Regions from separate parts of the Pseudomaricurvus sp. genome, predicted to be linked through region 1. Evidence: riboswitches for the same ligand, from Rfam matches in the RefSeq annotation. Region 1 holds a riboswitch; the other holds the start of a gene.
What was found. Region 1 has a riboswitch for cobalamin ahead of ACTG33_RS05100 (TonB-dependent receptor). Riboswitches for the same ligand answer to the same signal wherever they lie in the genome.
Positions count from the first base shown of each region.

Region 1 (7,511 bases):
TTAATGCGGTCACAACCATCCCGCCGAAAACACTGGGTCGTTATTATCAATCCTGGTTGCCACTGCTGGAAGAAGCCTACGGTGAGTTGGGTAAAGAAGACGATTTTAATGAACGGGTGGATGAAGCTGTCGAGCGTATCCTGGCTGCCAAAGACATCGACGATGATGAAAAGCTCGTCCAGCCTCATGTTTTCTATGAATTTGAAGACAAGAGTCTGGAGCAAAAAACGGCACTGGATAAGGCGCTGTGGCGCATGGGCAAGGAAAACCGTGAAAAGCTACAGGCGTATCTGAAAGAGCTTAAGTTTTACTTATAAGACGTCATAATCTTATCAGGTAAGACGTCATAATCTTATCAGGCGTCAAAATCGCCGAGTAACCGCAAAAGGGCTTGCCATTGGCAGGCCCTTTTTTTGTGTCCGAGTCTTAATGTCTTTTGTTTAATATCATTTTTTCGACGTTGGTCGAATAGTGCTCAGCCGTTCTTGCTCGTACACTGAGGAGACTTGTTATTCGTAGTGAGAGGTCATCAAGAATAATGAACACTTATGAGCAAGAATACACGTTATCCATTGATCAGCCCGAGGCCTTTTGGGCCAGTAAGGCTCGCGAGTTGGAGTGGTTTAAAGAGCCTGAAACGATTCTAAGCCAGGATGAAAACGGTATGGATCGATGGTTTGCCGATGGCGAAATGAATACCTGTCGTATGGCACTGGATGTTCATGTGGCCAACGGTCGCGGGAAGCAGGTGGCACTCTACTATGATTCACCGGTTACAGGAGTCAAACAACAACTCACTTATGAAGAGTTGTTAAAAAAAGTTTCTGTTTTTGCCGGAGTGTTAAAAAACCAGGGCGTCAGAAAAGGCGACCGGGTCCTGATCTATATGCCCATGATTCCGGAAGCGGTGGTGGCTATGTTGGCTTCCGCTCGTCTTGGGGCCATTCATTCGGTGGTTTTCGGAGGGTTTGCGGCGAACGAATTGGCTGTACGTCTTGACGACGCACAACCCAGAGTCGTCCTTTCGGCCTCTTGTGGAATCGAAATTGACCGGGTGATTCCTTACAAGCCGCTGCTGGATGATGCAATTGATCTGGCTGATTATAAACCTGAAGCCTGTATTATTTTCCAGCGGGATCAACAATCGGCTGAACTGTTGTCGGGACGTGACTACGATTGGCAAGAGCTTGCATCACGCACACAGCCAGTACCTTGCACACCCGTAAAAGGCACTGACCCGCTGTACATTTTGTACACTTCCGGCACAACGGGTAAACCCAAGGGCGTGGTTCGCGATAACGGTGGTCACGCCGTAGCGATGAAATACAGTATGAAAGCCCTCTACGACATGAATCCGGGAGAAGTCTTCTGGGCGGCTTCCGATGTTGGCTGGGTAGTGGGGCACTCCTACATTGTCTACGCGCCTTTGCTGTCGGGTTTGTCGACGGTGTTGTACGAAGGTAAACCGGTGAATACACCTGACGCAGGTGCTTTTTGGCGAGTCGTAAACGAGTACGGAGTCAAAGCTTTGTTTTCGGCGCCGACGGCTTTTAGGGCTATCCGCAAAGCCGATCCGGATTCAACGCTATTAAAACAGTATGATCTTTCCTGCTTAAAGACGGTCTTTATGGCGGGAGAACGTCTTGATCCTCCAACGTATGAGTGGGTCAAAAACCTGTTGTCTGTACCTGTGATTGATCATTGGTGGCAAACAGAAACCGGTTGGGCGATCTGTGGGAACTTCATGGGGATTGACCCCAAACCCTGTAAAGCTGGTTCCGCCACATTGCCATCGCCGGGTTTTAATGTGCAGATCCTCGACGAGGCAGGTTTTCCTATGGAGCCTAATGAGCAGGGGGCCGTTGCTCTTAAGCGGCCTTTACCTCCCGGATGTTTGCCTACAGTGTGGGGCGATTTTGAACGGTTTCAAAGTGGCTATCTTTCGACGTTTGATGGTTATTATGTCTCGGGCGATGGCGGCTATCGGGATGACGATGGTTACGTATTTATCATGGGCCGCACGGATGATGTCATTAATGTGGCTGGACACCGTTTGTCTACCGGTGAAATGGAAGAAATATTAGCTGGGCATCCCGCGGTTGCGGAATGCGCCGTTATTGGTGTGGCTGACGAACTGAAAGGACAGCTGCCTCTTGGTTTGGTTATTTTGAAAGATGGTCAAACAATGGCTGAAGTAGAGCTTCAGAAAGAGTTGGTGGCTAAGGTTCGAGATAGCATAGGTGCAGTGGCAAGTTTCAAGAAAGTCCTTGTTGTTGAACGTTTGCCGAAGACTCGCTCAGGGAAGATTCTTCGCAAACTATTACGCCAGATTGCTGATGGCGAAGATTACTCAGTACCATCAACCATTGATGATCCTGCCGGTCCTCCGGAGATCGCAGGTGTGTTGTCCGATCATGGCTATGGTGTAGGAAGTTTGAAGAAGTAGAGTTATTCGGGGACAGTTATTCAGGGACAGGCGATGCAGAAGTAGAGCAATAGGCCTTATCACGACTCATGCGTTTATGATCGTAAAGCCTGTATCGATATTGTTGATACAGGCTTTTTTATGTCTATTTGTTTGGCGATATCTTGCATGCAGATTTAGGTTGAGTATTATGGGCGTCGATTTGTTGAAGTCTTCTTCGGAAGTTTACAGGGAATTCGTGACAAACGAAGCTGTCCCCGCAACTGTATTCGTGGAGCTGTTTATCGCTGTCGTAGTGCTGGTTTGTTTTTTGAAACTGACCTGCGACGGTTAACCACTGAGAGTGATTGATCGGTTTTATCGTCAATCACTCTTGGGAAGGTGATAAACCGCGTTGAAACGAGAGCCAGAATACCTGCTTCAACAAGCGTTGTTATCTGATGGTCGGGGGGTGCAATCAGAGCGGATCTCCGTTTGGCGACGTAACATATACCTGTCGTCAAACTCCTGGCGTGTTAGGCTTATACAGCAATGATTATTGCGTATAAGACCTCCCTTCAAGTGAGCCGGTTTTTTGTTATCAGGTGCTTTTAGTCTACTTCCTATCTGTCGCAAGACGGATGGAATTTTAGTGCACAAGGAATATACATGACAAAACCATTAACGATCCACGCTCTTTCTGCAGCCGTTGCGATCCAGTGCGGGCTCGCATCTTCAGTTGCCGTCGCAGCCGGCGTTCCCGGATTGATTGAAGAAACATTGGTGGTAGGGCAACTGCTAAAGCTCGATGGTGAAGCTACCTCGGCTTCAGTCGGTACCGTGTCTCAGGAGCAGCTTGCTTACCGGCCTTTGTTGCGTCCTGCTGAAGTACTCGAAACCGTACCTGGCATGGTGGTCACTCAACACAGTGGTGACGGTAAGGCCAATCAGTATTTTCTACGTGGCTTCAATCTGGATCACGGCACAGACTTCGCAACCTATGTTGAAGGTATGCCCGTCAATATGGTCACTCATGGGCACGGACAGGGTTACGCTGATCTCAACTTCCTGATTCCCGAACTGGTTCAGTCCATGACCTATAAAAAGGGTCCGTATTACGCCAGCGAAGGGGATTTTTCTTCCGCTGGCAGTGCGCATGCCCGTTATACAAAGGCGCTGTCGGATACTCAGCTCAAATTGACCGTGGGCGAGCACCAGTATCAGCGGGCTCTTTTGACCAGCGGTGTGAAAGTCGGTGAAGGCAATCTGGTTGTTGGTGCCGAAATGCTGCGTAACAACGGCCCCTGGGATTTGGAAGAAGACCTAAAAAAAAATAACGGCGTGGTTAAGTACACTCAGGGAGACCAAAGCGGTGGTTTCAGTGTGACGGCCATGGCGTATGAAAATGAATGGAATTCATCTGATCAGATTCCCAAGCGTACTGTGGATCAGGGGGAAATAGACCGGTTGGGTTACTTGACGCCTTACGACGGTGGCGATACGCACCGATACAGTCTGTCATCCGGAATGTGGGGCGAGTTGGGTGAAGGCCGCTTTCGAGCCTCTGCTTATGTCATTGATTATGCTTTGAAGCTCACCTCAAATTTTACCTACTTTGCGAATGACCCGGTCAATGGTGACGAATTTACTCAATTTGATGATCGTACCATTTGGGGTGGGGAATTCGTTTACGACGGAGTTTTCAGTGAGTCTACCAGCTACCAACTGGGTACCACTCTGCGTTATGACGACATCGGAGAGGTCGGTGTCGGTTCGAGTCAGAAAGGCCATTTGGCAGATTTGTGGGTCAGCGATAGTGTTGAAGAATCTTCAGTCGGAATCTTTGCCAGTCTGAATCATGTCTGGACGCCCTGGCTGAGTACTGAATTGGGTGTACGTTATGACTATTTTTCGTTCGATGTGGATAGCGATCTTTATCCTGAGAACTCTGGTCATGATTCAGAAGGCAAGGTTAGCCCTAAGCTGAGCATTACATTGGGCCCTTGGGCGGAAACCGAGTTCTTTATTAACTACGGTAAAGGCATTCACAGTAATGATGCTCGAGGAGTTGTGGCGACCATTGATCCGGTCAATCCAGGTGGCACCCTCGATTCAGTTGATCCTATTGCTCAGTCTACCGGCTATGAGCTGGGGCTTCGCACTGCCATCATTTCTGGTGCGCAGATTTCTATGGCGTTATTCCAGCTGGATCTCGATTCTGAACTGGTCTTTGTCGGCGATGAAGGAACCACGGAGCCTCGTGGAGCAACTCGCCGTCGCGGTTTGGAAATCGGTATTTATTACGAGTTGAATGACTGGTTGATTGTGGATGCCGATGCTGCGCTGAGTCAGGCCCGTTTTCGCGATGAGCAATACGACGATGCTGGTGGCCCAATCGGCAAGCATCTGCCGGACAGCATGGAACGTGTTTATTCCGTGGGGCTGACGGCCAGTTTCGACTCAGGTCTACATGCGGGATTGCGTGGTCGCTACTTTGGGCCGCGGGATCTGAATGAGGCAGGGTCGATTACGTCAGATTCGACCACAACGCTAAACGCCAATCTGTTTTACGAGTGGGCTAACGGCTGGACAGCGGGTGTTGAAGTACTGAACCTTCTGGATTCAGAAGATGATGACATAACGTATTACTTTGAATCGCTGACCGCTTCGGAATTGGCGGCCAATATGGCTCCGGTTGAAGATTATCACTTTCACCCGGTGGAGCCTCGCACGTTCAGAGTGACGCTGGGTAAGAGTTTTTAGTTTTTCTGCTTAACTTTTGGTCTTTCTGCTTAACACTTGGTCTTTCTGGGAGGCTCTTAGTTTCTCCGCTTGAATAGCCATTAGCAATAAAAAACCTCTCTGTTCATTCTCAACGATGGCCATGGCCAGTGATGAACAGGGAGGTTTATGTCGTTTGCAGCCGGCTTACTGTGCCGGTCTTTCCCATTCCCGGGTTTGTGCAATAAACCCGAAACCTGCTTTGAGCTTCAGAGTCTCGCCATCCAGCCATAACTTGCAGTCGTATTCACTGCCGCTTTCAGGGTCAACAACACGACCATCTACCCATTCATCATCATCGGCAGTCAATCCGGTAATGAATACAAGGCCTTCGATTGGTTGATTGTGGCGTTCACCGTCGCACTCTTGGCAGACTGCGCCTTGTTTGTTCTCATCATAAAGCTTGAGGATACGTCCATTGAGTTCATCACCATCCAAATAAAGTTCTACCAGAGATAGCGGGGTGCCATCGCGATCCAGGGTGTTCCACTGGCCGAGTACGGCTTCGTTACCGGCAAAAGCACCGGTAGTGAGCAGTGGCAGGGTTAACGCGGTGAAAAGAGCAATGAAATGAGTTCTGAACATGAAATTCCCTTACTTTATTATTTGAATGATGAAATTCGATTCTGTGTCGGATGCAGATTTCCAACACAGGTATAATACACCTCAAGTCTAGCATTCTGTATTGGAGTGGAAAACGCAAAATGCTGACTGAAAAGTCATTGGTCACTGTCCCTGGCAGGAGGGAATCGAGCTTGAAAACAACCCCGGAATCGACGCGTACTCAAGAAGAACACATTGTCACGCAGGTGCAGTGCTGGTTGCAGGATGTGGTGATTGGTCTGAATCTGTGTCCGTTTGCGTCCCGTCCTACCAAGGCTGGTCAAGTACGTTTTGTGGTTTCTGATGCCAAAGATGAAGAGGCGTTACTGCAGGATTTGCAGAGAGAACTGGAAAGGCTGGAGTCGACCCCAGCTTCTGAATTGGAAACGACGTTACTGATCATCCCTCATATGCTGAGGGATTTTATGGATTACAACCTCTATCTCAACTGGGTGGATCAGTTGGTTGTGCGACGAGGTTGGGAAGGGGAGTTTCAGGTGGCGACCTTTCATCCCGAGTACCAGTTCGAAGGTACAGCTCCCGGGGATGCTGAAAATCTGACCAACTGCTCGCCGTATCCCATCTTGCATTTACTGCGAGAAGCGAGCCTGGAAGCCATGTTAGAGCGTTACCCGGACAGTGATGAGATCCCTGAAAACAACATCCGCCGTATGCAGCAATTATCACAAAAGGAGAAGCAGGGCCTGTTTCCTTTTCTGTTTGCCGGTCAATGAAACGGTGTCATTAACGAGCTCTTTATTTGAGCAGAGTAATTTTGTCGGGCTCAATCAGAATGCGCTTGGCCTTGTACAGACTGCCCAAAGCTTTTTTGTAAGCACCTTTACTGACGTTGTACTCTTTGTAAATATCGTCCGGTGCACTCTTGTCAGTCAGATTAGAGGTGCCACCGCGGGCTTCAAGATGCTCAAGAATTTGCTCGGTGAGCTGTTCCCGTTGTTGCACTGGGGGTAGCTGCAGGCTCAAATCTATTTTTTTGTCCGGGCGGATCGCCTTGATGTAACCGGGTGTTCTGGCACCGTATTTCAGCGGTTTGAAGGCATCGTCTTTGAATAACAGTCCCAGGTGAGTGTTGTTGATCACCGCTTTATAGCCCATGTCTGTGCGACCGCAAATTTGCAGTTTCACAGCTTGCTGGGGTTTAAAGTAAAGAGACTCTTCCTTCAGGTGACGATTCAGACGGCTACTGGCCACGATACGGTTGGTGTAAGCATCCAGATACACATACACCACGTAAGACTTCCCTTCTTCCATGGGATTGCTTTGTTCGTTGTAGGGCACCATCAGGTCTTTGGGCAGTCCCCAGTCGAGAAAGGCTCCCACGCGGTTCACGTCTTTCACTTTCAGGTAGGCGCATTCCCCTACAGTGACTTTAGGGCGCTCTGTCGTGGCGATGATTTCGTCTTCGGAGTCCAGATAGATAAACACATCCAGCTCATCGCCTATGTCGGTATTTTCGGGGACATAGCGTTTGGGCAGCAGGATGTTGCCAAACTTGTCGCCTTCCAGAAACAGACCGAAATCAACCAGTTTGACCACTTTGAGGCGGTTGAATTTACCAATTTGAACCATGGGGATTCTCCCGCGAATGACCGAAAACGTGGAGTTTACGGTCAGACTGCGGGGGAGTAAACGCCTCTTTGGCGGAATTGGTGTTTTTATGGCCTTCGTTTGATCTGTGGCGATTACCAGGTATCGATATAGC
Region 1 is NZ_CBFIHX010000023.1:29,768-37,278, reverse strand. It holds partial or broken gene ACTG33_RS05110 (DUF3014 domain-containing protein) at 1-317, shown strand, start outside; gene ACTG33_RS05105 (propionyl-CoA synthetase) at 539-2,446, shown strand; cobalamin riboswitch at 2,617-2,862, shown strand; gene ACTG33_RS05100 (TonB-dependent receptor) at 3,074-5,167, shown strand; gene ACTG33_RS05095 (DUF2147 domain-containing protein) at 5,333-5,770, opposite strand; gene ACTG33_RS05090 (DUF1415 domain-containing protein) at 5,941-6,522, shown strand; gene ACTG33_RS05085 (CvfB family protein) at 6,545-7,378, opposite strand; gene ACTG33_RS05080 (carboxyl transferase domain-containing protein) at 7,492-7,511, opposite strand, start outside.

Region 2 (7,511 bases), on a different contig from region 1:
TGACAAGCTGAAGCCTTTATTTGCATCAGAGCTGGCTTACGACATCAGTCATAGGGAGGTGGATGCCGAGATTAATAACAGTCGGAATAAAGTGCTGCCAAAGACCCGATCACTCTGAGCTTGTCGAAGGGGCTCTTCCAAGCGAGGAACATGCAGCCCCCACCCAGCCCGTTCGCTCTGAGCTTGTCGAAGGGTCTCTTCCAAGCGAGGAACATGCAGCCACCACCACCTCCCGTTCGCCCTGAGCCTGTCGAAGGGCCTCTTCCAAACTAGGAAAACGTAGTTCAAAGACTCGGTGTTGACTCTTTGCCTGACGATCACGACACTCCGACATGCAAGTTTTTTCGCAAGGTTTAGGTTTATTTCATCTGGGGTATTCGTTTTCATAATGGTCTTTTTCTGGATTGCGTGGGACGGTTATGCTGTCTATAAAAGGTCGGAATTAGTACGCATGGTTGAGCGTTAAAATAGAGAAGCACGTAAGATAGAGTAACAGTAAGCCGCGCCGCTCAGCGTTGCGTCACGTATGCTTCATCTATAGAACATAAAGGGGAATCTTATGACTAAACATGCTGGTTCTTGTCTGTGTGGCACAGTCAGATTTGAGGTGCTAGGTGACTTTGACAGCTTTTACCTGTGTCATTGCGAGCGTTGTCAAAAAGATACGGGATCTGCTCATGCCGCAAATTTATTTTCGCAGTCAGCTAAACTGACCTGGCTTATGGGGCTGGATGCTGTGATGTCTTTTACGCTTCCGGGCACTCGTCACAACAAAAGCTTTTGTAAGTCGTGTGGTTCAGCATTACCAAACACTCAAATTGCAGGGTTGCTTGTCGTTCCTGCAGGGTGTTTGGATACGGAAGTCTCGGTGTTGCCAGCTGCGCACATTTTTACATCGAGCAGAGTCGTGTGGGATGACGCGAATAGCGACGTGCCAGAATTCGAGGGCCTGCCAGAGTAAGCCAGATCACACCTCAGCTTCCCCTAAACTGAGTCAGACTTAATCAGAGTGTTCCCATTGCCCACGGACAACAATTACACAGCACAACGGTAATGCTATGGTGATATAAACAGGCGCTTACCCATTTAGTTGCCTCTGATGTCACCAACGGATAATGCAAAAGGAGTATTTGATGCCAGCCCCTCAAGGTTACACGCGTTTGGAGCAGGGCAGTTTTCTGCTGATGCTGGTGCTTGTCTCTGTGTTGTTCTTTTTTCTGCTCAAGCCGTTTTTCAGTCCGGTGTTTTGGGCCTGTGTGATTACCATTTTGTTTTATCCGCTTTACCAGTTCCTGCTGAATCGCTGGAACCGACGTAACCTGGCCGCGCTGGCGACGTTAACGATTTGTGTTGTGGTCGGTGTGGCGCCGATGTTGTTCCTGATCAAGGCTATGGTGGATGAGGGGCGGGAGGTCTATCAGCTTTTAGAGAGTGGTGAGCTGGACCCGGGGGAGTATCTGGAAAAGGTGCGCGATGGGTTTCCCTTTATTCAGGGGCTGCTGGATCGCTTTAATATCGACCTGTCGCTCATCAAGGAAACGCTCACCAAAAGTGCTGGCACGGTGAGTCGTTGGGCGGCGGAGAATACCTTGTCCATCGGGCAGAATATGTTGCAGTTCTTTGTCAGTTTGGCGTTGATGTTGTATCTGGTGTTTTTCCTGTTTCGTGACGGCACCATGCTGATTGATCTCCTGATTCGGGCATTGCCTTTGGGAGATGGGCGGGAGCGACACCTGTTCAATAAGTTTGCCGAAGTGACCAAGGCGACCGTCAAAGGCAATCTGGTGGTGGCGATTATTCAGGGGAGTTTAGGGGGGATAATCTTTGCCTTGTTGGGCATCAAAGGTGCTGTGTTCTGGGGGGCGGTCATGGTGTTGTTGTCGCTGATCCCTGTGGTTGGCTCGGGACTGATTTGGGGGCCAGTGGCGATTTATTTGTTTGCGGTGGGCAGTTGGGAGAAAGGCCTGATTCTGACAGCCTTTGGTGCGGGTATCATTGGTTTGGTGGACAACCTGCTGCGGCCGATTCTGGTGGGCAGGGACACCAAACTGCCGGATTATTTGGTGTTGTTGTCTACCCTTGGCGGATTTGCCTTGTTTGGCATGAATGGCTTTGTGATTGGTCCGTTGGTGGCGGTACTGTTTATCGCTTTCTGGCAGATTTTTATTCTGGATTTTAATAACGAGTCCGAAAGCGGTGATGAAGACAGCGCTGCAGTTGGTGAGTTAGAAACCGAGAACCCGGTACCGCAGGATGAGCCTGAGTGATGTACTGTTGTATTGGTGTATTGGTGTACTGTCGTATAGAGATATTGATGTATTGACGCTTGTTAATGGCTGCTTTATAAAGGCAACTCTTCTGATCGGATAAGGAATATTTATGTTAACCGTACAAGCCAAGAGTAACGCGACGACAGCAGTGGCTGTGATCCCAAGGCTGATTTTGATGGTTTGCCTGTTCATCAGTTCAGGCTTGGCGGTGGCTGAAACCGATATTTCTGTGTTTAAAAATCCCAACTGCGGTTGCTGTGAGAAATGGGTGACGTATCTTGAGGGTGAAGGCTTCAGCCCTACGGTGACCGATTCAGACAGTATGAGCGACGTTAAACAGAAGCACGGTATTGCGCCTCAATACCAGTCCTGCCATACGGGCGTAGTGGATGGCTATGTCTTTGAAGGGCATGTGCCTGCACCGATTATGAAACGATTTCTAGAGGAAAAGCCTGCAGATGCTATTGGCTTGTCTGTACCGGGTATGCCAGTGGGTAGCCCGGGAATGGAAGTGGGGCATCGCCATGACGACTACGATGTCCTGTTGCTGAAGAAGGACGGCAGCAGTGAGGTTTATGAGCATGTCAGTGAGCCCGTAGATTCTGCTCACAGTCACTAACCACATGAGTAGCCCTTAGCCACTATCAATAATCATCAGCCACCATTTATAGACTTTAAATGGTGGTTTCAACTCGATCAGCCCTCCGGCAAAACTCTTTGACCTGCGAGTCATCAGCTTCTAGTATAGGCGCCTTCTGTGAAAGGGTGCCTGTCGACGGTAGTTGTGTTTATCGTCTGGAACAGGTTAAACGGGAAGTGTGGTGTCTGCTGCTCTGATGAGCCTGACCTATCCCACCGCTGCCCCCGCAACGGTAATCTGCCTGAAGTCTGGTAGTGAGCCCGAAACCGGCCCTTTGCAGCATGTTGCATCGATGAAGCGGAGGGCTTTATCTTGGGCAGTTTCCTGGTTGTTGTACCCCTGACAACAACGAATCGCCTCGTTTATTCCCCCTTTGTCTGAGTATTCAGACGTTTTGCTCTCGTCGTTCAATTGTTTTTGGTGCCGTGTGGTGGCCATATCCATTGGAGACAGTATGTTTGGGTTAGTTTCGAATCTGAAAAAGAGTGGTCGTTGGCTTCAAACTGGCCGCTGTGTTGGTGTGCTGGTATTGATGCTCAGTATGGCGAGCAGCGTGCAGGCGGGTACGGTATTGGGCGTTGTTTCGTCGAGCAACAGTGCCGATGTGTTGACTGGGGCTCACGCGTTTCTCAACGCTAACCCTCAGCATCAATTGATTTTACGCACCACCGATCAATTCAGTGAACTGCCGGAGCCGGAACGCCAAGCCTTAATCAAGCAGGCTGATATCGTCTTTGCTGGCGGTGTGTTTGGCGATGCTTCCACCTTGTTGAACGGTTATTTAGAAGATGATCGTCTGATTCCAAGTTTTGTGGCGGTACACAGTGACCGACGATTGGTGAGTTCTTCACGCTTGAACAGCAAGCCTTTATTGCAGGGAGCAGATCTTGATCAGCTGATGCAAGATCCGCCGTTGGAACAGGATGCGGATCTGCTGGCGTGGTCACAACAACAGCTAAACGATAATCCGAAATACCGTGATTGGTTGACCACCAAGCTCTTCTGGGCTGATCGCAACGGTTCCAACCTCGATGGCATTTTCAGGCATTTATTGGCATCGACTGGCGAGAATCTCAGTGTGCCAGCGCCTGAGTTGCGCAAGCCTCTACGGGTGTTTTTGGATGAACAGCCCGTAGAGATCATCGGCAATAAGTTGCAACTGAACAAACTGAATATCGATGATGATAAACGCTGGGTTGTCATTCTGGACTATGAGCACGGTGATCGTCCCGGTGAACGTGAGCTGATGGAAGATCTCTGTGAACAGCAGGCAACAAGCAATCGCTATTGTCTGCGCGTGCTGGCGAAATGGGGCGAGGCCAGTGTCGAAGCGGTGGACATTCTGGCGCAGTATCGCGATCGTATCGGCGTGGTAGTCTCGCTGCAAAACTTTGTCATCGGTGGCGGTGAAGGCCGTGCAGAGGTGACCCAATCGCTTGAGGCCTTAAATGTTCCCACACTCAAGGCTATCCGTCTAACCGACAGTACAGAAGACGAATGGCGTTTGTCAGAAGAAGGTCTGCGTTGGGACAGTGTGCACTACCGTATTGCTATGCCAGAGTTACAGGGTGTTTCCCAACCGCTGGTGGTGGCCGCAATGACACCGCCGAGTCTTGATAAAGCCACTGGCTTGAAAGTGACCTTATCTCGCCTCATTGAATCTCAGGTCACACTGCTTAATCAGCGAGTCGATCGCTGGTTGGCACTGCAGGAAAAGTCTAACGCAGATAAAAAAGTCGGCATCATTTATTACAATCACCCTCCCGGACGTCACAACATCGGTGCGGATAACTTGAATGTGCCGGCCTCGCTCTTCCATATTCTTCAAGAAATGAAAGCGGCGGGCTACAACACGGGTGAACTGCCTGCAACGGAAGAAGCCTTGCTGGATTTGTTGCAAGAGAAAGGTGTCAATTTGCCGGAAGATCGGCAGGTGTTGAAATCCATGTCGGCCAAGGTTCAGACGGTTTCCCCTGCGCAATATCAGCAGTGGTTCGACACTCTGCCAGCCGCATTGCAGCGGGAAATGGTGGCAGGGCCGCTGGGGTATCTGCACGAAATGTTACAGCGCGCAGTACATCTGGAAAATAAAGACATTGCTCGTCACTTGACTGCACGGGTGGTTAAGGATTTGCGTCACGCCATTGAAGGCGCGGATCATCCTTCCCGTGAGCGAGTGATGAACTTGCTGCAACAGTTGGAAGATTCCTACGGTGAATCCGTCGACGGCAGCGCGCAGAACAAAGCTGTAGATTGGTCAAAAGCGGAAGAGTTAGTGTCTGCCATCAGCGACAGCGGTGTCGAAGGTTTGCGTGGCTGGGGTGCGATACCTGGAAAAGTGATGGTGTATGACAACCAATTGCTGATTCCTGGCATACAGTTTGGCAATGTCTTTGTGGGTCCGCAGCCGCCTCGTGGCTGGGAGCTTAACGAAGAGTTGTTGCACGCGAACTTGTCGTTTCCGCCACCGCATCAGTACATGGCGTTTTATCAGTGGTTGCGCAATGGTTTCCAGGCGGATGCGCTGGTGCATTTGGGTCGTCATTCCACCTATGAATTCTTGCCGCGCCACCGTGTGGGTTTGAGCGATGAAGACTACTCGCAGGCGTTGCTCGGGGATCTGCCTAGCGTCTATCCGTACATTGTGGATGGTGTGGGTGAAGGCATTCAGGCCAAGCGTCGCGGCTTGGCGGTGATGATCGATCATCTGACGCCCCCGCTGGACAGTACTGAGTTGTACGATCAATTACTGGAGCTGCGTCACCTGGTAGAAAGCTATGAAGCCGCGCCGGAAGCCGCAGGCGCTATGCGTCAGCGGGCCATCACCGCGATGAAGTCTATGGTTGATGATCTGAAGTTGCGCGACGAGCTGTTGGCCAGTATGTCTGGCGAATTAGAAGTGCGAGGCATTACGGACTTTGATCAGGTGGACGACGAATTGCTGGTGCACGAAATCGGTCACTACCTCACGCACTTGCAAGAAGATTTTATGCCGCTGGGACTGCATGTTTTCGGGCAGGATTGGACTGACAAAGCTATCGACACCATGCTCACGTCCATGGCGCAGGGCGATGAGGTGGGAGCAGGTTGGGAGAGCATGCTGTCTGCGTCGCCCAAGGCTGAAATGGATGGCTTGCTGAAAGGCTTGAGCGGCCAGTTTATCGCACCGGGTAAAGGCAATGATCCTATTCGTACCCCAGAAGCTTTACCTACGGGGCGCAACTTTTACGCACTGGATGGCAGCCTGATTCCATCGCGCTTGGGTTATGACGTGGGGCTGGAGCTGGCTGCCAAAGCCCGTCAGGAAACCGTTTCTAACGTGAGTGCTGTAGTAGATGGGGACGTAGATGGAAACGTAGATGGAAAAAAAGTAAATGGACACGCGCAGATTCCAGAGTCTGATGCCATCGTGCTGTGGGCTTCGGATGTGGTGCGCGATGAAGGCGCCATGATCGCCTTCGGTTTTGATATGTTAGGTGTCAAACCCATGTGGAGCAGTCGCGGTATCGTTAAAGATCTGGAGCGGCTGGACGTGACGGGCATGATGGAAAACGGTCAGCCTCGGCAGCGGCACGACACCGTCTTTACCACCTCCGGTTTGTTTCGCGATTTGTACGGTGCGCATCTGGTGTTACTGGAAAAAGCCGTACTGATGGCGCTGGATGCCTCGTCTGATTTGATTCGCGAACAATATCCGGCGTTAACCTACGCGTTGAACGGCGCTCTGGAACCACTAGGCAATCAGCAAAACCCGGGCAGTGAGTCGTTGAACATCAATTTGGTTGCGGCGCGCTGGGTGGAAGATGCCCGCAATGCGCTGAAACAGGGAATGCCTGCCGTGATGGCGGGCAAGCAGTCTGCCTATCGAGTGTTTGGTGATGCGCCGGGAACCTACGGTGCGGGCGTGAATCGTCTGGCGGAGCGTTCTGGCAGTTGGAAAGAGCGCTCTGAATTGGCTGATACCTACATGAGCCGCATGGGGCATGCGTACGGTTTGAATCTGCAAGGTGAACCCATGCAGGACGTGTTCAAACAGCGCCTCAATACCGTTGGCCACACCTATTTGGGTCGTTCCAGTAATCTGTATGGGCTGCTGGATAACAACGATGCCTTCGATTATCTCGGCGGTTTAAGTCTCGCCGTTGAGACAGTCAAAGGCCAACCGCCGGAGAACTTTATTCTGTTCCATAAAGACGCTAATAGCCTGTCGATGGAGCCATTGGAAGTGGCGCTATTGGCTGAATTACGCGGTCAGTTTTTAAACCCGCAATGGCTGAAACCGTTAATGGATGAGGGCTATGCCGGTGCCCGCACCATGGGCAGCGAATTCCTCGAATACCTGTGGGGCTGGCTGGTCACCAATCCCGGTTTCGTGAAAAGCTGGGTGTGGGATGAGGTGAAATCGGTCTACATCGATGACAAGCTCAATATCGGCCTGAATGAATTCCTTGAGCAAAACCACAACGCACACGTCAAGGCGAACATGTTGGCAATTATGCTGGTGGCGGCGCAAAAAGGCTTCTGGGAAGCCAGTGACGAAACGCTGAAACAGGTGGCGGGATCGTTCACCGAGTTGGTGCTGGAAAACGGTTTGCCTGGCA
Region 2 is NZ_CBFIHX010000081.1:5,943-13,453, reverse strand. It holds gene ACTG33_RS11695 (SOS response-associated peptidase) at 1-118, shown strand, start outside; gene ACTG33_RS11690 (GFA family protein) at 560-961, shown strand; gene ACTG33_RS11685 (AI-2E family transporter) at 1,134-2,267, shown strand; gene ACTG33_RS11680 (DUF411 domain-containing protein) at 2,380-2,889, shown strand; cobalamin riboswitch at 3,031-3,186, shown strand; gene ACTG33_RS11675 (cobaltochelatase subunit CobN) at 3,365-7,511, shown strand, end outside.
Region 2: linked by a shared signal. The riboswitch ahead of ACTG33_RS11675 (cobaltochelatase subunit CobN) and the one ahead of ACTG33_RS05100 (TonB-dependent receptor) in region 1 are both predicted to bind cobalamin.